One region of the Mycobacterium holstebronense genome, then DNA from elsewhere that is predicted to be linked to it. Evidence: riboswitches for the same ligand, from Rfam matches in the RefSeq annotation. Region 1 holds a riboswitch; each other region holds the start of a gene.
What was found. Region 1 has a riboswitch for magnesium ahead of RCP37_RS02095 (Rv1535 family protein). Riboswitches for the same ligand answer to the same signal wherever they lie in the genome.
Positions count from the first base shown of each region.

Region 2: another riboswitch for magnesium. It lies ahead of RCP37_RS21720 (PE family protein); the one in region 1 lies ahead of RCP37_RS02095 (Rv1535 family protein).
Region 3: another riboswitch for magnesium. It lies ahead of RCP37_RS09890 (PPE family protein); the one in region 1 lies ahead of RCP37_RS02095 (Rv1535 family protein).

Region 1 covers NZ_OY726398.1:434,060-443,942, reverse strand. The annotation lists gene RCP37_RS02105 (cation-translocating P-type ATPase) at 1-851, shown strand, start outside; gene RCP37_RS02100 (hypothetical protein) at 848-1,123, shown strand; gene RCP37_RS02095 (Rv1535 family protein) at 1,159-1,353, opposite strand; M-box (ykoK) riboswitch at 1,583-1,751, opposite strand; gene RCP37_RS02090 (DoxX family protein) at 1,957-2,382, opposite strand; gene RCP37_RS02085 (MFS transporter) at 2,631-4,388, opposite strand; gene thiC (phosphomethylpyrimidine synthase ThiC) at 4,635-6,278, shown strand; gene thiD (bifunctional hydroxymethylpyrimidine kinase/phosphomethylpyrimidine kinase) at 6,335-7,174, shown strand; gene RCP37_RS02070 (alpha/beta hydrolase family protein) at 7,186-7,797, shown strand; gene RCP37_RS02065 (beta-ketoacyl-ACP synthase III) at 7,800-8,801, opposite strand; gene RCP37_RS02060 (hypothetical protein) at 8,896-9,075, opposite strand; gene RCP37_RS02055 (flavin-containing monooxygenase) at 9,182-9,883, shown strand, end outside.
Region 2 covers NZ_OY726398.1:4,676,073-4,685,955, forward strand. The annotation lists gene RCP37_RS21690 (TetR/AcrR family transcriptional regulator) at 1-515, shown strand, start outside; gene RCP37_RS21695 (hypothetical protein) at 465-1,196, opposite strand; gene RCP37_RS21700 (DUF1906 domain-containing protein) at 1,193-1,993, opposite strand; gene RCP37_RS21705 (LLM class F420-dependent oxidoreductase) at 2,022-2,942, opposite strand; gene RCP37_RS21710 (SDR family NAD(P)-dependent oxidoreductase) at 2,967-3,788, opposite strand; gene RCP37_RS21715 (acyl-CoA thioesterase) at 3,788-4,762, opposite strand; M-box (ykoK) riboswitch at 5,234-5,406, shown strand; gene RCP37_RS21720 (PE family protein) at 5,696-5,995, shown strand; gene RCP37_RS21725 (PPE family protein) at 6,010-7,218, shown strand; gene RCP37_RS21730 (carotenoid biosynthesis protein) at 7,215-8,135, opposite strand; gene RCP37_RS21735 (DUF1906 domain-containing protein) at 8,260-9,054, shown strand; gene RCP37_RS21740 (MBL fold metallo-hydrolase) at 9,413-9,883, shown strand, end outside.
Region 3 covers NZ_OY726398.1:2,134,942-2,144,824, reverse strand. The annotation lists gene RCP37_RS09920 (FAD-binding protein) at 1-1,200, opposite strand, end outside; gene RCP37_RS09915 (VOC family protein) at 1,253-1,753, opposite strand; gene RCP37_RS09910 (Rv1815 family serine proteinase) at 1,750-2,424, opposite strand; gene RCP37_RS09905 (LysM peptidoglycan-binding domain-containing protein) at 2,541-3,092, opposite strand; gene RCP37_RS09900 (sterol desaturase family protein) at 3,214-4,137, opposite strand; gene RCP37_RS09895 (MgtC/SapB family protein) at 4,176-4,886, opposite strand; gene RCP37_RS09890 (PPE family protein) at 4,908-6,122, opposite strand; M-box (ykoK) riboswitch at 6,561-6,746, opposite strand; gene RCP37_RS09885 (PPE family protein) at 6,883-8,235, opposite strand; gene RCP37_RS09880 (PPE family protein) at 8,241-9,518, opposite strand; gene RCP37_RS09875 (PPE family protein) at 9,531-9,883, opposite strand, start outside.

The sequences.
Region 1 (9,883 bases):
ACGGCAGCGAATCGGCCAGCACCGCTGCCGACGTGGTGCTGCTCGACGAGCGGGTCGACACCCTTCTCGACGCACTGGACGAAGGCCGCGAGCTGTGGCAGCGGGTGCAGGCCGCGGTGGCGGTGCTGCTGGGCGGCAACGCCGGCGAGGTGGCATTCGCGATCATCGGGAGCGCGCTGACGGGGCGCTCGCCGCTGAACGCGCGCCAGCTGCTGCTGGTCAACATGCTGACCGATGCGCTGCCGGCCACCGCGCTGGCGGTCAGTTCGCTCAACGAGCAGGCCGCCGCCGGTGGGCACGGACCCGACGAGCGCGCGCTGTGGCGCACGGTGGCCGTGCGCGGCGTCACTACGGCGTCGGCCGCGGTGGGCGCCTGGGGGCTGGCTTCGGTCACCGGGCGTCCGCAGCGGGCCTCGACGGTGGCGTTGGTGTCGCTGGTCGCCACACAGCTGGGGCAGACGCTGCTGGATTCGCGTGATCCGCTGGTGGTGGCGACCGCTGTCGGATCGCTGGGCGTGATGGGGACGTTGATCACCATCCCCGGTATCAGCCAGCTGCTGGGCTGCACGCCGATCGGGCCGCTGGGCTGGGCCCAGGCTCTGGGCACGGCGACGGTGGCCACTATTGGCGCAGCCGTGGTGCCGCGGCTGCTGTCGGGGTCGCAGGACGACACGACCAAGCCGAAAGAATTCATCGTTCCCGGGCCGCGCCAACCAGACCGCCCGCAGGCACCATCCAACGGTCACCCGGCGCCGCGGCTGCGGCTTGTGCACAATGGGGACACTGGCTCTCGCCGCGGAACAGTCGCGGCTCGATCATCCGGCGACCCGTCGCCACCAGGAGGCTCATGATGGCGGACAAGCCGCGGCGCAGCGCATCCCAGCGCGAGGCAGTAGCCCACATTCGCGAGGCAGAGGGATTCGCCGTTGAATTGCCGCTGTTCGGCAAGGTGACGGTGCCGCGGCCTGAGCAATTGGCCTACTACGGCGGGTTGGCGCTGCTGGCGGCTTTCGAGATCATCGACTGGCCGGTGGCCGTGGCGGTGGCTGCCGGCCACATTCTGGCCAGCAACCACCGCAGCGAGGTGCTCGAACAGCTCGGGGAAGCCCTCGAAGACGTCTAGGAGACGTCTATCAGAGCGCGAGCAGTCGGTTGAGCTCAGTCGCTGACGGTCAGCACTCCGACGCGCCACAGGAGTGCGTACATCTGGTGCAGCGGACCACTGAGCAACCGGCTGGTCATGTCGACCAGCGGGTCCGAGGTGGGTGCGGCAGGACGGCGGTCCAGCGTCTTCGGCGCGCTGATGGCACGCGGGGCCGGAGCCGTGATGTCGGTGTAGGCGATTGCAACCATGATGGCCTCCTAGTCGCGTAACGGTGCTACGCGCTCAGCTGGAGGCCGGAGTCGTGGCTCAGCTGGAGGCGGTATGCGACCGTTCGGATGGGGACGGAACAGATGTCAGATATCGGCTCGGACTATCACCGGAACTCATTCGTCCCTCACCTCCTCTCGGTCGCGGGCGCGCAGAGGCGCGCCGGTTTCACCGCATGCTTAGGAGGGCAGCTCCGACGACTGTCGGAAGACCGCACCCCTCTCGTCAGAGCTTCGGCACTGCACGGCGTGTCCCTATTCAGGAAGCCACTTGGGCTCAACCCTTAAGCCGGGAGGAGCTGTCCTGACCCGGGGCGTCTTTCGACGTTCGGGGTCAGTGGCCTATGTCCGTGCAGACGCCTCACCTAACGAGGTGCTTGCACGCTCCATAGTGCCTCACCGATGGGGTGCGGTCAACTCGACCCCATTCAGGTGTGTCGAGGGTCTCTGACGTGCAGCGATACCGTCAAACCCCCTGCGCACGAGGTGTCACACCAGTCACTTTGGTACCAGAATGAGACCGTCACGGCCCGGTTCTGCGACCAACGCGCAGAGCCGGGCCGCGGGGCCTAGCGGCGGTTCGACTCAGCCTGCCAGCGACGCGAACAACGGTCCGGTCAGCTGCAGTCCGGTGCCGGCACCGGCGGTGACGAAGAAGCCGAACAGCGCCAGGGCGGCGCCGGCCAGCGACACGTCCTTGTTGAAGTGGATCTGCTCGCCGGCCTTGACCTGCGGGTCCCCCTCGTTCCAGAACGGATGCATGACGAACGCCGTCGGCAGCAGGAAGGCCGCCAGCATCAGCGCGCCGAGATCCGCCCATGCACCCGCGATGACCAAGGCCGCGCCGGTGAGCATCCACGCGCCCGAGCCCAGCACCGCGAGCTTGCCGGGCTTGATGCCCTTGCTTTCGGTGTAGGCGGCCATCGCGGCGGTCTGGGTGAAGTGCCCCAGCGCCCCGCCGACGAACACGGCACCGAACAGGATTCGGCCGATCAGTATCACGATGTCCACGACGGACCCCTTTCCAGATTTTGTAGTTGCTTAGTCAACTACCCCAGAGGTTAGGGGCATTCTAGTTGCATTGTCAACTACATTCTGGCGGAAGTGTGCACGGAGGCGCAGACCCTGCAGTCACCGGGATCGCCTCTGCTCGGCGATCGGTCACCGAATCCAGCGCCACCCGACCAACAATGGCGATTACACCTGGTGATTGCTACCGAAACCAGTTGCGTGGGCTTCGCGGCGCGGTGGCGGCGTGTTCAGTCCCGCAGATTCGCCGGCTCGACGGCGTAGTGCCCCGGCGTCCGCCACGATGCGAGCGCCCCGAGCAGCATCATCACCGCCGCAGCGGCAAAGACCACCGCGAGACCGCTATGGAACGGCCCGGAGATGAGCTGCGGGAAGAAGCTGTGTCCGGTCAACGCCTCGGCATCAACACCGGGCGCGGCCAACGCACCCGACGGTGCCAGCAGCTCACCAATCGGGTTGTAGCCCAGAAACGCCGCGAACAGGCTGCCCACCGGCGGGGTGTTGGCCACCTGCTCGGCGACACCGGCAGAGACGCCCTGCTGCTGCAACCCGGCTCCCAGGGCCGCCGGCAAGGTGTTGGCCAGCCCGATCACCATCAGCGAGAAGAAGATGCCGATCGACAGTGACGTGCCCGCATTGAAGAACGTGGCCCGCACGCCCGACGCCGCACCACGCTGGTCGGCCGGGACGCTGGACATGACCACGGCACTGTTGGGCGCCGTGAAGATCCCGCCCCCCAGGCCGTTGAGGAACACCAGCGCCGCGAACACCCGGTAGTCGAAGTTCACCGGAAGCAGCACCAGTCCCACGAACGTCGCCGCCATCAGCACCATGCCGCCGACCGTGAACGGACGGGCACCGCGGCGATCCGACAACGAACCGGCCACCGGACCGGCCAACAGGAACCCGGCCGTCATGGGCAGCAGATAGATACCCGCCCACAGCGGCGTCGATTCGTAGCTGTAGCCGTGCAGCGGCAGCCAGATGCCCTGCAGCCAGATGATCAGCATGAACTGCATACCGCCGCGCCCGATCGCCGACAGCAGGCCTGCCGCGTTGGCCATTCCGAACGCCGGAATCGTGAAGAGCCGCACGTCCAGCAGCGGCGAGGCAACCCGTAGCTCGATGAGGCAGAACAGCACCAACAGCGCCACCCCGAGCCCCAGCGAACCCAGCACGGCCGGGCTGGCCCAGCTGGTCGGCGACGACCCATGCGGCTGAATGCTGTATGTGATGGCGGTCAGCACCACGGTCAGGCCCAGCCCGAGCGTCGCGGTGCCCGCCCAGTCCAGCTTCGCCGGCGCCCGTTCACCGAGTTCGTGCAGCGAGCGCACCGACCAGATCGTGCCCAACACTCCGATCGGCACCCCGACCCAGAACACCGCCCGCCAGTCCCATTCCGAGAGCACGCCGCCAATCAGCAGGCCCACAAAGGACCCGGCAACCGCGGCCACCTGGTTGACACCCAGCGCCATGCCGCGCTGATTGGCCGGGAACGCGTCGGTGAGGATCGCTGAGGACGAGGCCATCAGCATCGCCCCGCCGACACCCTGCACCACCCGCCACGCGATCAGCCACTGGGCACCGCGGCCCATATCGAACGGATCGATCGACAGCGCGATCGCCGCGACGGTGAACACCACGAAGCCCAGGTTGTAGATGCGCACCCTGCCGAACATGTCGCCGAGCCGGCCGAAGAACACCACCAGCACAGCCGAGACCAGCAGATAACCCATCAACATCCACAGCAGGTAGCTGACGTTCGCGGGCTCCAACGGGTTCAGTCCGATACCCCGGAAGATCGCCGGCATCGAGATCAGCACGATCGAGCCGTTGATGGTCGCCAGCAGGACACCCAGCGTGGTGTTGGACAGCGCGACCCACTTGTAGCGCGGGTGGTCGCGGTCGTAGCGCAGCCGGCGGCGAGCGGTGGCGACCGCGCCCGGGTCCGCGACGTCGGTGCTCACCTGCTCTATCTGCGCCGTCATGACTCTCCCAGCTAACTCTGCCCCGGGCGCATATGTTAGCTAAGCAAATGATCAGTTACCTAATTCATTTCCGGCATCCGCAGCGGCTTACGCCGGCTGCTGCGCTGCGATAGCGTGGCAGTGCACGAATCGCCAGTGCACAGATCGCAAAAACCGCGGGAGCGCAACCAGTGCGCTGAGAGGACGGCCGGGGCCGTCGACCGTACGAACCTGACCGGGTCATGCCGGCAAGGGAGAGGAAGAACTATGACTGACGTTGCAGTGGAGCCGCAGGTCACCACCGGGCCCATCCCCTACAGCGAGAAGGCCTACCGCGAGATCGAAGCTCCCGGCGGCGTCACAATGAAGGTGCCGTTCCGGCGCATCAACCTGACCACCGGTGAGCACTTCGACGTCTACGACACCTCCGGTCCCTACACCGACGCCAATGCCGAGATCGATCTGCACCGCGGCCTGCCGCCGCGGCCGGGTGTGGTGACCGATCGCGGCACCCAACTGCAGCGCGCCCAGGCCGGTGAGATCACCGCCGAGATGGCCTTCATCGCCGCCCGCGAGGGAGTTGACGCACAGCTGGTCCGCGACGAGGTCGCTCGCGGGCGGGCAGTGATCCCGGCCAACCACAACCACCCCGAGCTCGAGCCGATGATCATCGGCAAGGCGTTCAAGGTGAAGATCAACGCCAACATCGGCAACTCCGCGGTCACCAGCTCGATCGCCGAAGAGGTGGACAAGCTGGTGTGGGCCACCCGCTGGGGTGCCGACAACGTCATGGACCTGTCCACCGGCAAGGACATCCACGAGACCCGGGAGTGGATCCTGCGCAACTCGCCGGTGCCGATCGGGACCGTGCCGATCTATCAGGCACTGGAGAAGGTCAACGGCGACCCGACCAAACTGACCTGGGAGCTCTACCGCGACACCGTGATCGAGCAGTGCGAGCAGGGCGTGGATTACATGACCGTGCACGCCGGGGTGCTGTTGCGGTATGTGCCGTTGACCGCCAAGCGGGTCACCGGCATCGTGTCGCGCGGCGGTTCGATCATGGCGGCATGGTGCCTGTCACGGCATCAGGAGTCGTTCCTGTACACCAACTTTGAAGAACTGGCCGACATCCTGGCCAGCTACGACGTCACGTTCTCCCTCGGCGACGGGCTGCGGCCCGGTTCGATTGCCGACGCCAACGACGAAGCCCAGTTCGCCGAGCTGCGCACCCTGGGCGAACTGACCAAGATCGCCAAATCCCGCGGCGCGCAGGTGATGATCGAGGGCCCGGGCCACGTCCCGATGCACAAGATCGTCGAGAACGTGCGGCTGGAAGAGGAATGGTGCGACGAGGCGCCGTTCTACACGCTGGGACCGCTGGCCACCGACATCGCGCCGGCCTACGACCACATCACTTCGGCGATCGGCGCGGCGATCATCGCTCAGGCCGGCACCGCGATGCTGTGCTACGTGACGCCCAAGGAGCACCTGGGGCTGCCGGACCGCAAGGACGTCAAGGACGGGGTGATCGCCTACAAGATCGCCGCACACGCCGCCGACCTGGCCAAGGGACACCCGGGAGCCCAGGATCGCGACAACGCACTGTCCAAGGCACGCTTCGAGTTCCGCTGGTATGACCAGTTCGCGTTGTCGCTGGACCCAGACACCGCGCGCGAGTACCACGACGAGACGCTGCCCGCCGAGCCGGCGAAGTCCGCGCACTTCTGCTCGATGTGCGGCCCGAAGTTCTGCTCGATGCGGATCAGCCACGACGTGCGCGACTACGCCAACGAGAACGGCCTGCAGACCCAGGACGACATCGACGCCGCGATCCAGAAGGGCATGGAGGAGAAGTCAGCCGAGTTCGCCGACCACGGCAACCGGGTGTACCTGCCCATCTCCACCTAGTGGTGATCGCAAGCGCGGCGGAGCCGGGCGAAGCGGGTCGCCACTCATCCAGCACAGTGGGTTTCCTGCCACTGGCCCCGCCGGGGGCGACGCCGCTACGGGTACTCACTGTTGCCGGTTCGGACTCCGGTGGAGGCGCGGGCATTCAGGCCGACATGCGCACGTGTGCGCTGCTCGGGGTGCATGCCTGCGTCGCGGTTACCGCTGTGACGGTGCAGAACACCGTGGGAGTCAAGAGCTTTCATGAGATTCCCGCCGAAGCCGTCGCCGCCCAGATCATGGCGGTGGTGCCCGATATAGGGATCCAGGCCGCCAAGACCGGGATGCTGGCGTCGACGCAGATCATCACCGCGGTGGCCGCGACCTGGCGAGAACTCGGCCTGACGATCCCGTTGGTGGTCGATCCGGTGTCGGCGTCCATGCACGGTGACGCACTGCTGGCGTCATCGGCGCTGGACGCGTTGCGCGACAGTCTTTTTCCGCTCGCGACCCTGGTGACCCCGAACCTGCACGAAGTACGGTTGCTGGTCGGTATCGATGTGGTCGACGCCGCGTCCCAGCGTGCGGCCGCACGTGCGCTGCATGCGTTGGGTCCACAGTGGGCACTGGTCAAGGGCGGGCATCTGCCCTCTGCGGAGCACAGCCCGGACCTGCTCTACGACGGCAAGGATTTTCTGGAGTTCCCTGGGCCGCGGGTGGCCACCGGCGACGACCACGGCGCCGGAGACACGCTCGCGGCGGCCTCGGCGGCCGCCCTGGCCCACGGGTTGTCCGTTCCGGACGCGGTGGCGTTCGCCAAGCGCTGGGTTACCGAGTGCCTACGTGCCGCCTACCCGCTGGGCCACGGCCACGGCCCCGTCTCACCATTGTTCCGGCTGGGGCTGGACGCCTCGTGAGCCTGCAGGAGATCGCCGGCTTGGACGGGCTGGCGCACCACCCAGACGGCACCCCCGCCGGCGTGGTGTTGCTGACGCACGGCGCCGGCGGCGACCGCGATTCACCGATGCTGCAACGTCTTTGTGGCGAATGGTCGCGTCGCGGATTCCTGGCGATCCGCTACAACCTGCCGTTCCGGCGGCGCCGCCCCAAGGGCCCGCCGTCGGGGTCGGGCACCGGCGACCGGGAGGGCATCACCGAGGCGATCGAGTATGCCCGCGGCCTGGCCGAAGGTCCGCTGATCGTCGGCGGACATTCCTACGGCGGCCGGCAGACCTCGATGGTGGTGGCGGCCGGCGACGTTGCGGTCGACCTGCTAACCCTGTTCTCCTATCCGCTGCACCCGCCGGGGAAGCCCGAGCGTGCCCGCACCGAGCACCTGCCCCAGATCGGCGTACCGACGGTGTTCACCCACGGCAGCTCGGACAGCTTTGGCACCGGCGCCGAGATTCGCGCTGCCGCCGCGCTGATTCCCGCTCCGCACGAGGTCGTCGAGATCACCGGCGCCCGCCATGATCTGGCATCCAAGATGTTGGACGTGCCGGTGCTGGCGGTCGATGCGGCGCTACGCCTGCTCGGCTGAGGTCAGGGCAGGACGACGACGCTGGCCGCGTAACTCAGGCCCGAACCGTAGCCCAGCAGCAGGGCCAGCTGACCGGATTTGGCGAGGCCGGCCGACAGCAGCTGCTCCATCGCCAGCGGGATGGACGCCGCGGAGGTGTTGCCACTGTTCTCGATGTCATTGGCGACGACGATGTCGGATCGCAGCTCAAGGCTCTTGGCGATCAGCGCATTGATCCGGCTGTTGGCCTGGTGCGGAATGAACACGTCGATGTCGTGGGCGTCCAACCCGGCTGCCGCGATGGCCCGTTTCCCGACGCCGCTCATTTCGTAAGCCGCCCAACGGAATACCGTGCTGCCGTCCATCCTCAGGAAGGGACGCTGGCCGTCCGGCTGTTCGGTGTAGCTGATCCAGTCGATGTCTTGGCGGATCGCGTCACAGTTCGAACCGTCACTGCCCCAGACCGTCGAGCCGATGCCGTGCACCGGGGTCTCGCCGACGACGACCGCGCCCGCTCCGTCGCCGAAGATGAAGCAGTTCGAGCGGTCCTGCATGTCGATCGTCGGGGAGAGCACTTCAGAACCGATGACCAACGCGGTGTTGATAGTCCGGCCGCGGAGCAGATCGGCCGCCACCCCCAGCGCATAGCCGAACCCCGCGCATCCGGTGGCCACGTCGAAGGCAGGCACGCCGTGGGCGCCGAGGGCGACCGCGACGGCGGGCGCACACGAAGGGGTTTGGCGGAAGTTGGTGCTGGTCGCGACGATCACCGCATCCACCGCAGCCCCGTCGAGCCCGGCCTGGGACAGCGCGTTGCGGCCGGCCTCGATGGCCAAGCCCGCCACGGTGTCGGTCTCCTCGGCAAACCGGCGCGTCTTGATTCCGGTGCGGGATTGGATCCATTCGTCGGAGGAGTCGATGTGCAGGCAGATCTCGTTGTTGGTAACCACCCGCGGCGGGCGAGAGGCGCCTACCCCGAGCAGACCGATCGGCCGGGTTGTCGCAGGATGGCGAATCTCGCTCAAGAAAACGTCTCTCGGTGGTAGGCCAACAGCTAACTAAAGCGCCTAACCATAACGTTCCTTGGGCGCCGGAGAGCGGCCCCGCACCGGTGAGCCCTCAACGGTCGTAGTCGTCCTCACCGGTAGGAACACCCCGATGCTGCTCGACCACATCGGCGATGTCGGCGTGGTCACCGGCGGAGATCTCGGGGCCCGGCGTCTCGTCGTCAGCCTCCAGCGCCGGGACCGCCTGGCCCGCCAAGTCTGCGTCGCTGGCTTCAATATCGCGCCTGGTCATGGCTGCCCTCCCGCAATCGTGAACAGCGTGCAAGCCCCATTGTCTCCGATCCGCAGAGGCCTCGGGAGCTTCGCTGGTTACCGGAGGGTCAGGTACCTTAATTTTCATGAGTATGGAGCAGTTCGACGTCGTCATCGTGGGTGCGGGCTTCGGTGGCATGGGCGCAGCCATCGAGCTGAAGAAGCTCGGCTACGACGACATCGTGCTGCTTGACCGTGAAAGCGATCTAGGCGGAACGTGGCACGTCAATCACTATCCCGGCCTGGCCGTCGACATCCCGTCGACCACCTACGCGTACTGGTTCGAGCCGAATCCGTACTGGTCGCGGATGTTCGCACGCGGCGAGGAGATCAAGCGCTACGCCGAGCACGTCGCCGACAAGTACGACGTGCGCCGCCACATGCGGTTCAACACCACGGTCGCCGGTGCCCAGTGGGATGAGGACGCCGAGCGCTGGCTGGTAGCCCTGGGCGACGGAAAGACGCTAAGCGCCCGATTCCTGATCACCGCCACCGGTTTCCTGTCCCAGCCGCGCAACCCGGACATCGCCGGGATCGACAGCTTCGCCGGGAAGGTGGTGCACACCGCTGCCTGGGACCACGACTACGACTTCACCGGCCGTCGGGTCGGGCAGATCGGCACCGGCGCAACCGCGGTGCAGCTGATTCCGGAGCTGGCCAAGACCGTCGCCGACCTGACCGTATTTCAGCGCACCGCGATCTGGGTGGCGCCCAAGATCGACTTCCGGATCCCAGCGTGGCTGCAGAAAGTGTTCGCCCGGGTTCCGTTCGCCCAGCGGGTGATGCGC
Region 2 (9,883 bases), 550 kb from region 1:
GCGACGGGCTGGAGGGCGTCCGGATGCAGGATGTGGCCGACCAGTCGGCGGTTTCGATCGCGACCCTCTACCGCTACTACCCCACCAAGCATCACTTGTTCAGCGCCTTGCTGTTGCACTTCACCCAGACCGCAGGTCCGTTGCACCCGCCGTCGGGCTGTCCGGCAGCCGACGTCACCGATCTCATGGTCGGCATCTGCCGTGCGATGCTCGCGCGACCTCGGCTGGCTCGCGCAATGATCACCTCGGTCAACGCCCGGCGGTCCGAGTCGACGGCAATCGGGGACTTCGACCTGCGTGCCAACATCTTGTCCGTCGCCGGGATCTCCCGGCCCGCACCGCGGGACACCCAGCTGGCGCTGCTGGTGGAGCAGTGCGCCTACGGCATCTTGTCCTGGGCGGTGATGGGTGAGACGACGCCCGTGCAGGCCGAACGCGACATGCGGCGCGCCTGCGAGCTGCTGCTAGCGCCCTGGCGAGGTGATACGCACTCCGGACCCTCGGCGCTGCGCTGACGGCGTGCCTGTGGCTGCGCTATCGCCCGAGCGCGGCATCGCCAGCGCCGTCCCGAGGATCCAGGCGAACAAGAAAGCCGGCATTGCGGTGATCGAGTAGCCCTCCAGCGACAGCGGACCGCTGCGGAAGACGAACGTCAGGAGCAGCACCGGATGGACCACCGCGGCAGCAAGTGCCAGGTGACCTGCGTAGGCCGGCAGCGTCTGGCGGGCGTAGACCGCGACCACGAACGCGCCCAGCGCTACCACCAGGGGCAGCCCCGACATGGCCAGCAGCCCGAACGTCAGGTCATAGAGCAGTGCCGCCGCGTCGGCACTGCGGCGCCGGTACAGCAGGAGGTCAAAGGCAGTGAACCCGCTGAGCAGCAGGGTCAGGCATCCGATGAAGCCCGCGGCGAAGCAGGTCGGAAGGATCGATTTCATGGGAACGCGATCCCGGATGTACGTCCACACCGCGGCACCGAAGACGAACCAGAGCGTGACGCCGACGGTGTTGAGTGCCATCGTCACGACCAGCCGGTCATGGTGGGCTGCGGCCCACCGCGCCACGTCAATCGACTGCGTTCGGGTCGCCGGGAAAGACCAGATCGGATAGGCCAGCAATGTGGTCGCGGGCAGGACGACGCCCAGGATGCCGGACCACCTGGCAACCCGTGGCGCGTCCCAGGATGTGCCGATCACGAAAGTTCCCCCTGTTGTCGGGCGAGGTCCCACTGACCGAAGTCCGCGGCAAGGACGTCGTTGACGTCCACATGCGCGCCGTCGATGACGAAACCCGGCTCGGTCGCGGTGACGATTTCTCGTTGGAAGAGTACGGCTGCCGGTTCGCGGTCTCCGTGCGACCATGCCCGGGTCTGCCATGCCCACCGATGACCCGGGCTGGTCGACTTGCCGATCACCCCGTCGTTGATCGCCCAGGTGCATTGGCGGGCGCCGCCGTAGATTCCGGTGCGATCAACGCCCAGTACGGAGTTGATCCCGTGAAACCATTGGGCCGCCATGTTCTTCCACGTTGTGGCATCGATGTCCTCGTCGACACTGAAGTAGATCGGCGCTGACGGCGGTCCCCCGGCCGCGGCATGCAGCCGCAGCGCCGTCTGCGCATCGGCCACGCCGCCGTCATAGCCCCGGGTGAAATCCGACGGCGACTGCGTCCAACCCGGTTTGCCGAACTGGTAGCAGCTGGCGACTTGCAGGCCGGCGGCGCGTAGCCCGTCGGCATAGTCGCGGGTGACGGGCTTGAAGTCGAAGGTGGCGCCCGGCCGGAGCTCGGAGACGTAGACCAACGCCCCGTCGAATCCGGCGGCCTTGATCTGGTCGGGCGGCACCAGCCGGTGGGCGAAATCAATGACCTGCAGCCCGTTCGCACGGGACCTCGGTGCGCCGACCGTCGCCCCGAGGACGCCGGGCACGGCCAGCGCCGGGGGAAGTAACGCGGCATACCTCAGCAGGTCGCGGCGCGAAGCGGAACGCGTCACAACTGGCAAGGGTACCGGCGAGACGTTCCTACAATGTGCTGATCACCGATTCGCCGAACTGGCCCAGTGCCTCGACCGTATGGCTGAGGCTGTCGCCGGGAACGGTGACCTGTACCCAGGTCACGCCGGCTTCGGCCAGCCGGCCCAGGCCGTCCAGGTAGGCGCCGGGATCGAAGCCGTCGTAGCCGGGACGGCCGCCGACGAGGTTCGAGAAACAGATGTCGATGGCGGCCCAGTCACGGCCGGCCTCGTCGCAGCGCCGTTTCAGGTCGTCGATGCCCGCGGTCAGGGCTTCGACCGAATTCATTTCGGCAGTGCGGGCGGTGCTGGCCAGGCCGGGCGACGCCGGGAACGGCGCCCAGCCCTGGCCCCGTGTCGCGACCCGTTGACGCGCTTTGCCGGTGTTTCCGCCGATCCAGATCGGCGGGTGGGGGCTGCTGACCGGTCGCGGGTGCGCGGTGATCCCGCGGGCGCGAAAATGCCGGCCCTCGAATGAGACGTCGTCACCGGTCCAGATGGCTCGGATGACGTCCAGGCTCTCTTCGACCAGTGCGGCGCGCTCCTCGAAGTCCACCCCCAAAGCGGCGAACTCGCCCTTGAGGTAGCCCACACCGACGGCCAAGGTGAACCTTCCCCCCGACAACAGATCCAGGGTCGCACCCGATTTCGCCACCACGAACGGGTTGCGGTAGGGCAAGACAACGACGTTCGGGATGAACCGGATCGTTTCGGTATGCGCCGCGGCGAATCCCATCGCCACGAAGGGATCGAGACTGTCGTGGCCGCCGGCGTCGAGCCAGCGCTGTGTCGGTGCCGGGTGGTCGGTGAAACCCATGGCGTCAAACCCGGCGGCTTCGGCGGCCCGCGCAACGGTGCTCACCGCCTGCGGCGAAACCAGCTCCGGATGGCAGGGATGGGTGATGATCGGGTAGGTGAACGCGAACCGCATACGCCTCTCCTTCGCGTGGAGTTGCTAAGTGGTCGTCGGCCGTGGCGGGCCGAGGATGTAATCGCCACCGTCGGGATGGTGGTACCAGCCGCCCGCGGCGTGGGTTCCGCCGTCGACGTGAAGCGTCTGGCCGGTCACGTACGAACTCAGGTCGCCGGCCAGAAAGACCGCGGCCCCGGCCATCTCGTCGACATGGCCGGGGCGGCCCATCGGAATCATGTGGGCCACGCCGGCCAGCATCTCTGCCGAGCCGACTCGTTCGATACCTTCGGTGAGCGTGAGGTCCGGGGCCAGGCAGTTGACCCGGATGCCGTGCGGCGCCAACTCCAGAGCCGCCGTTTTAGTCAGGTTGATGACACCCGCTTTCGCCGCCGCGTAGGCCGCATAGCCAGGCGCGGCACGGGTGCCTTCGATGCTGGCGACATTGATGATGCTGCCGGCCGCGCCGTGTTGGACCAGTGTTTGCGCGACGCGCTGCGTGCAGAGCAGGACCTGGGTGAGGTTGGAGCGGATCAGGGTGTCCCACCCCTTGGGTGCGGTTTCCAGCAACGGGGAGAAGAACACCCCGCCGGCATTGTTGACCAACACCGTCGGCAAGCCCACCGTGGCAAGGGTTTCCGCCATTGCCGCATCGACCTGGCCGGAGTCGCGGACATCGATTGCGCAGGCATGACCGCCGACCAGCTTCGCGGTCGCTCGGGCCGCTTCGGCGTCGCGTTCCCAGATCACCACCCGAGCGCCGAATTCCGCGAAGCCCTCGGCGATACCGCGGCCGATTCCCGAACCGCCGCCGGTGATGACCGCTACGCGTCCATCGAGTGTCGCCGTCTCTGCGCGCAGGACCACTACTGGTCCCCGGGTTTCTGCCGTCCCGGCGGCTCGGCTATCGGCCGGACGAGCACTTCTTGTGCGGTGCTGGCCACATGGCGGCCGGTGTCATCGACCATGGTGCCGTGCACCAGGGCGCGGTGTCCGGCCGTTGCGACGGTCTGCTGGGTGTAGAGGTGCCATCGATCGAAGTGGACTGCACGGTGCAGCCACACGCTGTGGTCCAAGGTCAGGCCGGTGTGCGTGGCATGGTCGACCGGCTGCGGGTGGGCACGAAACGCGGTATCCACCAGCAGGTAGTCGCTGGCGTAGGCAAGCAGCACCGCGTGCAGCTGGTGATCGCCGTCGATTCCACGCGGCAACCGCATCCAATGGGCACGCGGACCCGGCGCTTGGGCGCCGCCCAGGAAGACCGGGGCTTCGGCGGTGCGAACTTCCAGCGGCGGGGGCCGTTCTATCCAGGTGTTCCCTCGCCCGGCCAGGTATGGCGGGGCGTGCTGCACCCAGTGCTGTAGCAGCGGAAGGGCTTCCGGTGCAGGCCCGGGCAACGGCACGGGGTCGGCGTCTGTGCTGTCCGGGCTGGTGTCGAAGGACACCGTCGCCACCACGAGGGTGCGACCGCCCTGCTGGATGGTGACCTGCCGTGCCGACATGGTGCGCCCGTCGCGAGTGCGGTCGACGACGATCTCCAGTGGTACGCCCGAGTCGCCGGGACGCAGAAACGACGCGTGAATGGAATGGGCGGTCAGCTCGGGGACCGTGGCCGCGGCCGCTGTCATCGCCTGGGCGATGAGCTGGCCGCCGAAGATCCGGCCGAACCGGCCGGCCTCGTTGTCCGCCCGGAATCGGTCATCGCCCAGTGAGTGCAGCGTCAGCACCTGCTGCAGCCGGTCCAGCGCGTCGAGCGTGGCGCGTTCCAGTTGACTTCCCGACCCGAGCAGGGGACCGCCGTAGTCGGGGTGAGCGGAGACCTCGGACGCCGACGTCTGCACAAGTTCCTCCTCACCCGCTGTGGCCCGTCCGCGGCGGACTGCCGACACGGGTAGCCGGTGATGTGACTGCTAGCCCATTTAAGTAAATCCGGGCTACGTAGGTCAAGGGTGGAGCCCGAACCGCGCGCCGGCAACAACGCGCGCTCGGATCGACCGGGGGCACTTCCGAAGGTAGCAGGAACTCCATCCGGTGCGGGTTTCCGAATCGCCTCCCCGCCAATCCGTCCGGTCGTCCGGTTGCAGCCGTGACTTCGGGATGCATTGGCAATTATGACCGTTCACCTGTTCCGTTGCTTGGACATTCTCAGCAACAACCGATCGATGCGGAGAGGCAAACTTTCTGCGGACATGAATCCTGGTGCACACCAGTATTGTTCGCGAGACATATGCCATGTCAGGCGAACTCATCCGGTAGCGCAGACGTGCTCGTTCGAGTTGACGGCGGCCAGCGGTGATGCCACCATGGCCGCGAACGCACCTCGCTAGGTGAGGCGTCTGTACGGATACAGGCCACTGACCTCAAACGTCGAGAGACGCCCAGGGTCAGGACAGCTCTTCCCGGCTTAAGGGTTGAGCCCAAGTGGCTTTCGGCACATGACTGGATACGCCGTGCAGTGCCAAAACTCTGTCGAGAGGGGTGCCGTCCGGCCAACTCTGCGCTGGTTCGGTTAGCTCCGATGTGCTTACCACAACGGCATCCCCGTATGCCCTGGCCGCGAGGAGGTGAGAGCGACTTTGAGTCCGAGCGATAGTCCCTATCCGAGATCGACGACCATGTCGTTCGAATCCTGCCCCGGCGCCGCCTTCATCCTCTGAATCGGTTCGCCCTTACCGCATCAGCGCTGTCCGCGTCGTGGACGTGTGCTGCTTTGGCGCGCGACTGTTCTTGTGTGGCGGCGAAATTCGTCATGTCCTCTCGAAGGAGAGTCTCCGATGTCTTTTGTGTACGCACTGCCCGAAGATCTCATCGCGACAGCGGCCGATCTGCGCGGTGTCGGCGACACGGTATCCGCGCAAAGCGCCGCTGCCGCAGCGCCGACCACCGGCGTGATTCCCGCCGCCGCCGACGAGATTTCTGCACTGACCGCGGCGCAATTCGCGCGGCATGCACAGATGTACCAAGCGATCAGCAAGCGCGCCGCGGAGGTGCACGAGATGTTCGTCAAAACGCTGCTGCACAGCGCAGAGTCGTACGCAGTGACCGATACCGCAAACGTTATCTCCGTCTACTGAAAGGGTTTTGGCCAATGGACTACGGATCGATGCCACCAGAGATCAATTCGGCGCGCATGTACGCCGGAGCAGGATCAGGGCCGATGCTGGCGGCTGCGGCGTCATGGAATTTACTGTCCGCGGAATTGCGTTCAGCGGCAACGTCGTTCGAATGGCTGGTGGCGAGCCTGGGCAGTCAAGGCTGGTGGGGCCCATCTGCATCGGCGATGGCTGCGGCTGCCCAGCCTTACTTCGTGTGGTTGAGCGTGACCGCCGAGCAGGCTGAGCAGACCGCGGCACAGGCCTACGCCGCGGCCGAGGCGTATGCCGAGGCCCACGCTATGACGGTGCCCCCGGCTGCGATCGAGACCAACCGCGTGTTGTTGGCGTCATTGGTCAAGACCAACGCGCTGGGCCAGAACACACCGGCGATCGCAGCGACCGAAGCGCGCTACGGCCAGATGTGGGCGCAAGACGCGGTGGCGATGTATGGCTACGCCGCGGCTTCCGCCACCGCCACCCAACTGATCCCCTTTGCCAATGCGCCGGAAACCACCAATCGAGATGACGGCAGGCAGGCCGCGGGCGGTATGGACCCCACCGATGCCCACACCCAGCTGCCCGATGCGCTACGGAGCCTCGCGTCGCCGGCGGAGGGCTCGCGTCCTACGGATCCGGACTGGCACTGGACGAAGTTCTTCGACGGCCTCTTCGACGGAACGTGGGGCCACGACGACGGGTCGGGTTTGAACATCAATGCCCAGCTGTGGAACACGATCGCCGCCACCGGCATTTTCGACCCCGGTGGCAACATCGAGGGGTTTTCCGGGTTAGCCACGCTCGGCTTTCTTGCGCGCGGCATGGATGGCGGCACGGCCGCCCTGGCCCGCGGCGGGGTCGGGCCCATGCCGGGTATGACCCTGGCGTCCACGGCCACTGGTGGGCTGGAGACCGCGGGCCGCGCTGCCGGTGGCAGCAGTTCCCCGGTGACCGCGGGAGTGGGCCGGGCCACCCTGGTCGGCTCGTTGTCGACGCCACCCAGTTGGGCGGCGGCAACCCCGACGGGAGCTCCTGCCGCTGGGACGGGTAGCGGCTGGACCGTCGCCCCGGAAAGCCGGTCGATGACCGCGATGCCTCCCCCGATTCCTCCGGGCGGCGCCGGCCGCAACGGCAGCTATGGTCTGGGCACGCCGCGCTATGGCATCAAGCTGACCGTGATGCCGCGGCCCGTCGGGGTCGGCTAGCCGGCGCGGTGTGCGCTCGAGTCGGCGATCTCCGGCGAGGTCGTCGGCGTGCCCTGATAAAGACGTATCACGCTGATGACCACCACCAGGCCCATCATGAACCAGGTCATCTCAGCGGACGTCTCATAGATATCGGCCAGCGCAACGGGCATGCCCCGGATGGTCGTGGTGGCGTCGCCGGCGCGCAGCAGCCCGAGATTCACCTGCAGGCCCAAAGCGAACCAGATGATGGACGGCATCAACAAAGCCGATCGGGTCGAGGTTGCGGCTTCGCGTCGCCACCGTCGTTCGATCAAGGCAAAGGTCTGAAACAGCACCCATCCGGTGATCAGCCAGCCGATGTAGTTGCTCAACGGGACGCCCAGGACCCCGCTCGGTGATCGGTAGGCGAACATGTGGCGCACGTAGGCGCCGATCGGATCGATCACCAGGTCATAGCCACCGACGATGAGGGTGGCGACGACCGGTGTCACCACAACGGAGAGCCGCCGATTGTGGATCTCGCCCACAATCACCCGGGCCAGAATCCACGCCAACCAGGCCAGAATCACCCACGCCGCCACGACAACCACCGGAACGTCGAACGCGCGAGGCCCTTCCGCGTAATGGACGTAGAAGCCGAACGGGAAGCCGGTCGCAATACTGCACGCCTCCAGGCCGAGACCCATTGTCACGGCCGTGGCGAAGTAGGCGGCGGCTCCGGCGGGTTTGTAGAACGTCAACGTATGGAGCACCACGAAGACCGCCAACGCGGCACCCGAGATTGCTTCGGCTGCAGCGGATACCGATCCGGTACTCAAAGCCGTTGTTACCGTAGCGGCGATGTAGATCGCGACGAGGCACCAGCCCGCGACCACGAGCGGGGCTCCAGGGGCGCGCGGAATCGTCGGCGATGTGCTGGTGACGGGCGTCGACACGCACCGAATCGTAGCCGTCGGCGACTCGCCGTCCAGGCAAAGCAAGGATTTTCGGGGAGAAGCATATGCGGGTTCCCGGCGCGGGCGACACAGTTAACAGCTGCCACATTGTTAACATCGGCCCGTGCCTGACTCGCCGCGGACTTCCCACCCTCGGAACCACGTTTCCCGACGGGACGCGCTGCGGTACGCATCCGCCGCAGCGCTCACCGGGCTGGGCGCGGCGTCGGCCGGTGCACCGACGGCTTCGGCTGCGGCTCCCACGCTGATCGACTACGCCATGCGTCAGATTCCCGCGCAGGACATCCGTGCCGCGGGCCATGCCGGCGTCATCAACTACGTGTCGACGTCGCGGCCCGGCTCCAACTTCGGCGCCAAGCCGATCACCCGGCCCTACGCCGAGTCACTGACCGCCGCGGGACTGGTGATCGTCAGCAACTTCCAGTACGGCAAGCCCGGCGGGACGGCCCCGTCGGACTTCACCCGGGGCTACCCCGGCGGGGTTGCCGACGCACGCACCGCCTGGCAGATACACACCGCCGCCGGCGGGGGCCAAAGCGCGCCGGTCTTCTTCAGCGTCGACGACGACATCGACCGCAACACCTGGAACACCGTGGCACTGCAGTGGTTTCGCGGAATCAACTCGGTACTGGGAGTGCAGCGAACCGGCGTCTACGGGGGCGTGAACGTGTGCCAGTGGGCGGCCGCCGACGGTGTCATCGGAGTCTCACGCACACCCGGTAAGCGGTGGGCCTGGCAGACTCGATCGTGGTCACGAGGTCAGATCGATCCCGGGGCAGTGCTCTACCAGCGGATTGTGAGTACCGCCTCGAACCCGGGGCCGATCGTCGGTGGGATAGAAGTCGACGTCAACGACGTCCTGGCCCAAGACTGCGGCCAGTGGAATCTACATCCGTGAGGTCGTGCGACCGATCAGGATCCGCTTGCCCAGAAGAGTGCCAGGGTAAGCAGCACGACACACGCGAGGCACGTGTAGACGCCCAGAGATGCTGACGCCATAAGTGGGCTCCTGTCTGCGAAGACTTGGTCGGTCGATTCGTTGAAGGCCGATCTACGTCCAGCTGCGTAGCTGGTCGGCCCTGCCGCGATCGCCACTAAGCTAGCCGTCCACCACGGCCGCAGTCAAAAGACGCCCCAAAGCCCCCGCGTGGGCGCCGAGGACTACGCGGTTTCCAGGGTGCGCAGACCGATGGCGCCGCGCGATTCTCGACCCGAACGATCCGGGCAGGCGCAGACCGACGACCAAGGAGACGCAGATGAGCTTGAACACCGCCGTACGTGTTGAGAGTCACGAGCCCGACGATCTGGTTCCATCGCGGTACGCGGTACAGGTCGGCGACATCGAGGTGCTGGTGATCAGTGACGGCGTGCTGCCGATCAACGCCGCGACCATGGCCACCAACGTCGACTCGGCCCGCCTGGCGGGCTGGCTCGACGACATGTTCCTGCCGACTGACGTCATCGACTGGCCGTTGAACGTGGCCGTGGTGCGCTCCGGCGACCGGACCGTCCTCGTCGACGCCGGCCTGGGGATGGAGTTTCCGGACTTTCCGCGTGCAGGCCAGGCAGTCCGTCGGCTGGAGGCTGCCGGCATCGATCTGTCTGCCATCACCGACGTGGTGCTGACCCACCTACACATGGACCACGTAGGGGGACTGCTCACCGACGGGATCAAAGCGCGACTGCGTCCGGACCTGCGGATCCACGTCGCGGCCGCGGAAGCCGAG
Region 3 (9,883 bases), 1.7 Mb from region 1:
GTCCTGCGCCGTCAGGAACGGCGGCTGCTTGTGGAAGTCGGGGTCCTGTCCCTGTGCCGCGTACGTGTTGTAGCGGTCCAGGGTCGCCACCAGGTTTCCTTCCGGAATGCCCAGTGCGGCTTCCATTTCCGGTACGGTCTCCCATCCGTCGATCAGCGGAACCAAGGGCACCTGCGGCTTGCGCATGTGGGCCTCGTCGACGATCAGGAAGGCCGCGCTGTCGGGCTGGTCCATGACGAATCCCGACGTGCGCGAGTGGTAGGAGTCCTCGGCGACAAAGCGCTTGCCCTCTTTGTTGACGATGATGCCGGTCAGCAGGATCGAGGGCGGGTAGACCGGTGCGGTGATGAATATCTGGTCCATGTGCTTGGTGGCGCCGCCTGCCGACATCCCCATCCGGATGCCCAGTCCGTCGTCGTAGGTGTTGCCCAGCACGAACGGCTTCTCGGCCAGCTTCGGCGTGTACTGGGCGACCATCTCCGGGTTCATCACGAAGCCACCGGCGGCAATCACCACCGACTTCGCTTTGATCACACCGCTTTCGGTGAAGTGCTTCCACGTGACACCCACGACGGCACCGGAGGCGTCGGTGACCAGCCCGGTGGCGCCGGTTTCGTAGCGGATCGTCACCCCGAGGTCGTCGGCCCGCTTGAGCAGCAGGTCGATTGCCATCTTGGCGCCCTGGGTGTCACCGGGCACCGGAACCTTGTGCCCGCGCGGCGCCGGAACGGCCTCGTTCAGGAACGGCCACACCTTCTCGTTGCCGGTGAACATCAGCCCCTCGGTGTTGGGCTGGATCACCGCCTTCTCCGGGTAGTAACTGCGCTCAAACGCAATTCCAAGGTCTTCAAGCCAGTTGAAGTGCTCGACGCTGCCGTCACAGTAGGCCCGGATCTTGTCATGCTCGGGTTCGCGCGACACCGCGACGAGGTACTTGTACATCTCGTCCGCCGTGTCGGCATGCCCGGTGGCCTGCTGGACCGCGGTGCCGCCGCCGAGATAGAAGTGGCCGCCTGCCATGGCGGTGGTGCCGCCGGCCTCGGCGGCCCGCTCCAGCACCAGGACCCGGGCCCCGGCTGCCGCCGCCGTGACGGCCGCGCAGCCGCCACCGATGCCGAAGCCGATCACCACGACGTCGAACTCGTCGGACCACTCCGAAACCGTTTCGGCACTGGTGGTGTCCGGGATCTGGGTGCTCATTGCCGCCACTCCTCTATGTCGCCGGCGCTGGACATCGGCGCCGCTGCGGTGGTTACCGCTGCTCCTGTTTGATGTAGTCAAACACCGCTCGGATCTCGGCTGGGATGTAGGCGATCTCCAGGTAGGGGATGCCGGCTTCCGGAGCTGAGACGTACGCGAATTGCATGCCGCCGGGCATCACGCCCCGGGCAACCACCTGGGCGTCCTGCTCGGCGGTGTCGTTCAGCATAACGTCGAAATTTTCGGGGTCCTCGGCCTCGATGCAGACATGGTGCAGGCCCGGCCCGTGGGCACGGAGGAAGTCGTCGTAGAGGCTGCGTCCACGTACCGGTGCGATCAGCTCCAACTGCATGTCACCGACGTAGCTCAGCGCGATGTCGGCGACGAAATCAGCCGGCTCGCCCAGGTAGCTGCAAGTGTCCGGGGCGAAGTGCACGCCGGGCATACGGATCCATTTGCGCACGCCGAGCAACGCGGTCAGCGTGGACTCGGTGGCATCGAGATCGCCTGTGACCCAGGCGATCTGGTTGGGCGGGCGAGGCGGCGGGGTCACGACAGCGGGGTCGGCACGCCGACGTCTTCGCGGACCTGCTGCGAGATCGCCGGCCACGAAACCGCGGCGGGGAATTCGCCCCAGACACTGTTGAACAGCCCGACGATTCGGGCCGGACCAGAGCCGCCCGGCGCATACACCGGGCCGCCGGAGTCACCCTGCTGACTGCGAACGCTGCGCGTCATCGTGAACCATCCGTTGTTGACCCGTTCGACGGTGCCGCAGGTTTCTCCGGTGACGATGCCGAAGTGGCAGACCGGATCACCGGGTTTCAGCTCAATGTCCGGGCCGGCCTGCAGCCGCAGACCCCCCGGTAGGACATCGTTGACGTCGACATCGTCGGCCAGCACGATCGACTCGTAGTCGGCAATCACCTGGTCGGTGTTGACGGTCGAACCATTAGGCGTGTTGTCGCGAAAGGTCGCCAGCCTGCCGATGACTGCCCCGCCACGGTCGGTGACGGTACCGCTCCCCCGGCAATGGCCGGCGGTAAAGGCAATCCGCATCACCGGGTCGACGTAGCCGAGCGTGCAGACGTGGGTGTCCTGGCGGATCTCCATCCCCGGGAACACCAGCACCCCGTCAGCCCGGGCCGGAAAGACCGTCGGCCCAGCAACTGTCGCACCGATCCCCAGCAGCACCGCCAGCACCCGCGCAACGAGCCTGCGCAACCGTCGACTCCTATCGTTGAGGGCCGGTTTCGGTCCGGCCGGACCAAGCCACCATGGCGCAGCGCGGCGGCCCGGCCCCAAGGGATCCGGGCCGCCGCGGCGGCGTTGCGCGGCGATCAGGGGATCGTCAGCTCCTGACCGGGGTGGATCAGGTCGGGGTTGGCGATACCGCTGGCCTCCGCGATCTGCGGGTACTTGTTACCGTCACCGTAGAACCGCTCGGCGATGGCGAACAGGGTGTCACCGGCGACCACGGTGTAGGTGCGTGCCGCGGGTGCGGCCTCCTCCACGGGAGCCGGAGCCTCTTCGGCCTTGGGCTCCTCCGGCGGCGGAGCGTCGGTCTCGGTCTTGGTGGACCAGGCCGCGCCGTCGGCGGCGTAGAGCACCAAGTTGCGGTCGTCCTGCAGAACCAGCTTGACGTCCTTCTTGCCCTTGGTGTCGGTGTGCCAAATCGGCTTGTCGGCGGTGTACAGGACGAAGTTTCCGTCCGCCTGCACCTCGGCGCGCACCACATCGTTGCCGTTGGTGCCCGAGGCCCAGATCGCTTTGCCCCGCGCCGCCAACACCAGGTTGCCGTCCTCCTGCAGCGTCAGGGTGTAAGCCCCGTTGTTGGAGGTCAGTGACTCGCCCTTGACGAGCTTCTTACCTGCAGTGAGGGTGTCTCCCAAGCTCTGTGCCACGTTGTCCCCTTCATCATCGGCACGCCGCGACCTGACTCGCCGGGCGTTGTCGCTCGGATGCGACGTTAGTCAGCCTAGGCGAACACCCGCCGGTGTGCCCCGCATTACGTCACGGCAGTCTCGGCTGCTGGGCGACGGCCACCGCCGGCGCGACAGGTTGCCAGCCGGGCGGTCCGAAGATGTAACCCCACCGGTCGCGCCACCGAGTCGCACTGCGCACATCGGCGATGATCGAGGCGTACTCGTGGAATTGCAGGGTCACGATGTTGAAGGTGTCGACCGGCTTGGTCAGCCCATAATGCGGGCGAAACCGCTCCGGGGCGAAGCTGCCGAACATCCGGTCCCAGATGATGAGGATCCCGCCGTAGTTGCGGTCCAGATACTCCGGATCCATGCCGTGGTGCACCCGGTGATGCGACGGAGTGTTGAAGATGAACTCGACTGGCCGCGGCAGCTTGTCGATCCGTTCGGTGTGCACCCAGAACTGGTAGATCAGGCTCACCGAGAAGCTGGCGAACACCATCCACGGCGGAACACCCAACAGCGGCAAGGGAATCCACATCAAGATCTCGCCGCTGTTGTTCCACTTCTGGCGCAGTGCGGTGGCGAAGTTGAAGTAGCGGCTGGAGTGGTGCGCCTGATGAGTCGCCCAGATCAATCGGATCCGATGCGCGATGCGGTGGTAGGTGTAATAGAGCAGGTCCACACCGACGAGTGCGATCACCCAGGTGTACCAGCGCGTGGGCGACAGATGCCACGGCGCCACATAGGTATAGATCGCCGCGTAGCCTAGCAGCGCGATGAACTTCCACGCGGCGGTGGTGGCCATGGACACCAGGCCCATCGAGATGCTCGCCCAGGCGTCCTCGGTGCGGTACGCACCGGCGGGTACGCGCTCTGATTCAAACTGTTCAAGTCTGCGTGCGGCGAACCATTCCAGGCTCAGCAGCAGCAGGAAAAAAGGCACGGCGAATATAACCGGGTCGCGCATCGGCCCGGGCAACGCCGACCACACACCCGCGATCGCATCCACCGTCGTTACCTACCTCCGGAACATCAGCCTAGGCCCGATCAGTCCGATGACAGCGACGACTGATCCTCGGCGTGCCACTGCACCGCGTAGACCCCCGGCTGCAGCGACAACTCGCCCACCAGTCGCTCGAGCCGGTCCGGCGCCCGACTGTCCGAGAGCATCGACGCGGTGAGCGCAATGTTGTCCTCGCCGGCGCGAACGGTGTGAATGCCCCGCAGAATCAGGTCGTTGCTGGCGGTGTGCTGCACGATCTGGGCGCGCAGGTACTTCTCGGACTTCGGCCGGCAGATCACCTGTACCTCATACGGCGACTGCGGTTCGTCCTCCTCCACGTGCTGATCGCGGTCGATGAGCCGCCCCAGCGGCCGCAGCAGCAGATGGGTGCCGACGATCGCGCCCGTCCCGATCAGGGCGAACGTCAGGTCGCCGGCCGCCGCAAGCACGCCCACAGCGGCCGAGCACCACAGGGTGGCCGCGGTGTTCAGGCCGCGGACGTTGAACCCCTCGCGCAGGATCACCCCGCCGCCGAGGAACCCCACCCCCGACACCACGTACGACGCGACGCGGGTGGAGCTGGGTTCCACCGCGACGGCGTACAGCACGAACAGCGTCGCACCGGCGGCAACGAGTGCGTTAGTACGCAGTCCCGCCATGCGCGCACGCCACTGTCTTTCCAGCCCGATCAGTGCACCGCAGCCCAGCCCGACAGCCAGTCGCAACGTGAACTCGGCGACGCTCAGCGTCTGCATGACTTCAACGATGACACATGCCTAGCCGGCGACCACCGGCCGAGCCATCACCGTGGGCTTGAAGCCATACCGCGGGGCGGCGAAACCGTAGTTGCGGCCCTGCCCGGCGCCCGCCAGCGGCACCCCGGGCATGCCGGCCGCGCCGGCCTCCGGTGCGTGCGCAGCGACCGTCCAGCCGGTGGCGGCGACCGAGGTACCCGGAGCCGCCGTTGCCGGAACGGCGGCGGCCCACGACTGCGGTACCGACAACGCCCCGACCGACGCGGCGTGGCCCATGCTCGCCGAGGCGGCACCCAGACCACCACCCAACCCGTGCATTCCGTTGCCCAATCCGCCGCCCAGCGCTCCGAGCATCGGCGTGAACGGGTCGATGGCGCCTAAGCCCAGCGGGTCCCCGGCGGCGATGGCAGCACCACGCACCACCGCCATGTCGGCAGCGAAACTGGAGATCCCGGCCGCGGCCATCGGACTGAACGAGCTGCTCATCAGGTTGGTGGCGCCGTTCGCCACATCGCCAGGCTCCACACCCAAGAAGCTGGCGAGCCAGTCGATCAATGAAGCAGGCGCCGACGACTGGGTGGGCGACGCGAGGCTCTGCAGTGTGTTGGGCATGTTCGTAAGCGCCTGGGACGCTGCGGATTGCGCGTTTGACGTGGCCGCCGTACCGGCGGCCTGGGAGACCGCCGCCTGCTGCGTACCCTGCGCCGACGGGTCGGCGACCTCATGCGGTGCGGTGAACGGCGTGACCTTGGTCGCCGCCGCGGACGACGCCGCGTAGCCGTACATGGCACCGGCGTCCTGGGCCCACATTTGGCCGTACTGCGCCTCGGTGGCCGCGATCGCCGCAGCGTTCTGACCGAGGAAATTGGTCGCCACGAGCGCCGCGAGCTGAGACCGGTTGGCGACGATCAGCGGCGGTGCGACCGTCATCGCGTATGCCGCGTCGAACGCCGCGGCCGCCGCCTTGGCCTGCATGGCGGCCTGCTCTACCTGGGCGGCGGTGGTGCCCATCCACACCGCGTAGGGCGCTGCCGCGGCGGCCATCGCGTTGGAGGCCGGCCCCATCCAGCCTTCGCTGACGAGTCCGTTGATGACGGCCTGGTAGGCGGCTTCGGCCGAGCTCAGTTCGGCGGCCATCTTGTCCCAGGCCGCCGCGGCGGCCATCATCGGTCCCGAACCGGGGCCAGTGTAGATACGTGCTGAGTTGATTTCCGGCGGAAATGCTCCGAAGTCCATGGTAGTGCTCCTTTTTGATGGTTTTCGAGCCAAAAGTGGCTGATCTTGGGGTGCTGTGCAGGCAGGGGTCGGTGCCCGATATGCGTTGCAGCCGTAATCCGGACGGCAGGAGAAATCGGGACAGCGGTCGTGGCGACATGCCGGAGCCGCTCATGCCAAGTCGATCGCAGGCTCAACGAAATAGCCGAGCTACCAATCGATTTCAGGGCACGACGAAGCCTGGCGCCTTCCGCTATGGGAAGGTACGCCAGTCGACGAGTTCAGCGCCGGTGCGAATCAGATGGTGAAAGCAGTACCGAGATCGAAGGAGACGAACATCGATCTCGGATAGGAACTATCACTCGGACTCAATGTCGCTCTCACCTCCTCTCGGCCTGGGCACGCGCGGGTGCCTGCACGTATGCACGACGAGGTGAAGTAGCCCGGCGACAACCGAGATCCGCACCCCTCTCGTCAGAGCTTCGGCACTGCACGGCGTGTCCTGGCCTGCACAAATGTGCAAACCCGGAAGCCACTTGGGCTCAACCCTTAATCCGGGAGGAGCTGTCCTGACCCGGGGCGTCTTTCGACGTTCGGGGTCAGTGGCCTATATCCGTGCAGACGCCTCACCTAACGAGGTGCTTGCTTAACCATAGTGCACCAGTGCGCTGGCAGGGTCAATCGGCTGCGGCGAGCCGCGAACGGGCTGCCGTCCACGGGTCTGCGCCGGATGCGAAACCGGTTGTCTTCGGCCAGAAGTCGGCCAGAACTCGCACAGGCATTAACCAGGCTGGCGATCCGGTCCGGCGCGGTGCTGACCGCCCGGGTTGACGTGAACCGCATGCACGCCAGGCTGCTCGGCAAGTTCTTCGAGCAGGCTGTCGAGCCGGTCGGGATCGACGTGCCAGTGCTGTACCTCAGTGGTGCCGGCCAATTCGGTGACCAGGCGTTCCAGTCGGCTCTGCGCATGGCCGTTCATGGCCGCGGCAGGCCGACTCCGCGGAGCGGAGCCGGTGAGCGCCCGCCCGGCCAGGCCGGCCAGGCCCAGATCCCCGAACACGCCGCAGGGGATCTCGGCCGCCGCTGCCGCAGCGGCGGGCACCCCGGCTACCCCGCTCCCCTGCGCCGCGGCGGCCATCGTGGCCACCGGCGCGCTGGTCACCCAGTTCGGCGGAACGCTGAGCCTGCCGACCGCGGCCCCCGCGCCCACACGGGCCGATAGCGGTCCAGATCCGGTCGCTGGGGGCGGGACAGGCAACGCCGACGCCGCCAATGCCGAAGCCCCGGAACCGAACCCAGCCCTGCCCCCGGTGGCCGCGGCGATGTCCAGGTCGGTGTTGAGGTTGCGGGAGTACTGGATCAAGCCGTAGAGGACGGATTTGATGGCGTCGTTGAAGGGCACAATGCTCTTCGGCAGGATCAGCACGTACGAGACCAGCTGCGACAGGGTGAGTGCGCTGGGGTCGTCCGCGAGTTGCAGCGGCGCCGCCGCGGGGGCGAGTCCCTGCAACGCCTGCGGGATCGCGGCGATCAGCTGCGCGAGCTGGTCCTTCGCCCCGCCCGCGGTGGCTTCGGCCGCCGCGGCCGCCTGCCTGCCCAATCCCGTGGGATCGGTGGTGGTCGGCGGATCGGTGAACGAGCTCAAGGTGGTCGCGGCCGCCGACTGGGCCGCGTAGGCGTACATGGCCGCCGCGTCCAGCACCCACAATTGTGCGTACTCGGCTTCCAGCATCGAGATGGCCGCACTGTTCTGCCCGAATACGTTCGCAGCGATCAGTGTCACCAGTGCCTTGCGGTTCGCCGCGATCACCGGCGGAGGCACCATGGAAGCCAAAGCCTCCTCGAAGGCTGCCGCGGCCGCAGTGGCACCGGTCGCAGTCTGTTGGGCGAGCACCGCGGTCTCATCGAGCCACATCACGTACGGCGCGAGGGCGCAGGCCATCGAATTCGCGGCCGGTCCCAGCCATACCTCATCGGTCAGGCCCGTGAGCACCGACTGGTAAGCCCCAGCGGCCAAAGCGGTCTCGGATGCCAACCGCGCCCATGCCGTCGCGGCGGCGAGCATCGGTCCCGAGCCCGGCCCGGAATACAGCCGCCCGGAGTTCACCTCCGGCGGTAGCACGGCGAAATCCATCTCGGTCACCCCGGCGGCCCGCTCTGCTCATCGGTGTCGAAGTACACCTCGTGGACGCCTGGTTGCGTGGCCACCTCGCCCAGCAGACTCTTGAGCTCACCGGGTTCGACATGCCAGTGCCGCACCTCGTTGGTTCCGATGAGCTCACCGGCGCTTCGCTCGCTGCAACCGGCGGCCCGCCCACGCCGATGGCCGTCGCGCCCGGCGAAACCGGCCACCGCCACCCCGACGCCAGGGCGCGCGAGGGCCGCCGATCCTGCCGGGGCCGCCGCGCCCGCTGGCGTCGCCGGCGAAGCGGTCGCGGTCGCCGTGACCTCAGGCACCGCGTCCGCCCAGGCCTGCGGAACCGCCAATTTGCCGACCGCGCTCGCCGTTCCGCTGCTCGCAGCCACAACCGGCCGGGCGTCGCCCAGCGAGGTGGCTTCAGTCAAGTTCGGTGCCCTTGCCGCGGAACCGAATCCGGCTCGGCCTCCGGTGGCCTCGGAGATGTCGAGGTCGGTGTTGAGATTGCGCGCGTACTGGCCCATGCCGTAGAGCGCCGAGATGTTGGTGTCGTTGGCCGGCAGGATCGACCGGGCCACCGTCTCGATGTAGGACGCCGCCTGTGACACCGGGTCGGGCGCAGCCTGCGCACTTCCGGCGGTAGCTAGGCCTTGCAATGTGCGTGGTATCGCATCGAGCATCGGGGACAGCGGGGAATGGGCGCTGCCCACGGCGCCCTGCCCTATGGCAGCGCCTTGCGCGGGCGCCCCGGCCGAGTCAACGACCGCTGGCGGCGCGCTGAACGGCTTGACCTCGGTCGCGGTTGCCGAACTCGCCGCGTAGCTGTACATCGCCATCGCGTCCTGCAACCACATCTGGTGGTACTCGGCCTCGGTCTCCGCGATCGCAGTCGTGTTCTGTCCGACCACATTCGCGACGACCAGGGCCGCCAGCAGACTGCGGTTGGCGGCAATAGCCACGGGCGGCACCGTCGACGCGTGCGCCTGCTCGAAATCACCCACGGCCAGCATCAGCCGGCTCGCCGTGTCCTCCGCCGATGCCGCGGTGGCACCGAGCCACTGTGCGTACGGCGTAGCCGCGGCCGCCATCGACTGTGACGCTGGACCGAACCAGCTCTGTCCTGACAGCTCGGCAATCACGTCCTGGTAGGCCGAGGCTGCGGCGCCGAGCTCCCCTGCCAACCCACGCCATGCGCCGGCTGCCGCCAACATTGGCCCCGCCCCCGGGCCGGCGTACATCAGCGCAGAGGTCAACTCCGGTGGCAGAGACGCGAAGTCCATGCCCGGCACGGTTCAGTCCTCCGCTGACGGTGGGATCACGATGATGGTCGCTTTGCTCGGCTTGCCCGGTTTACTCGCCGCCGCCAGGCCGGTGGCCTGGCCGTCCCCGCGTCCGTTCACGCTCATGGCCCGCCCGGCCAGACCGCCGAGAGCGAGGTTGCCGGCCAACCCGCTGTCGCCTTCCGCAGCGACCGCCGCGACGGCTTGCGGGCCGGCCTCCGGAAACACCGCGGCGACGGTCTTCGCAGTCGGAGTCTGAGCGATCCAGCCCTGCGGCACCGCCAGTTGCCCGATCCAACCGCCGTTGCCCGACGCCGCCGACACCACCGGGGCGCCGGCCAGTCGGGAACTCGCGAGTGCTCCGG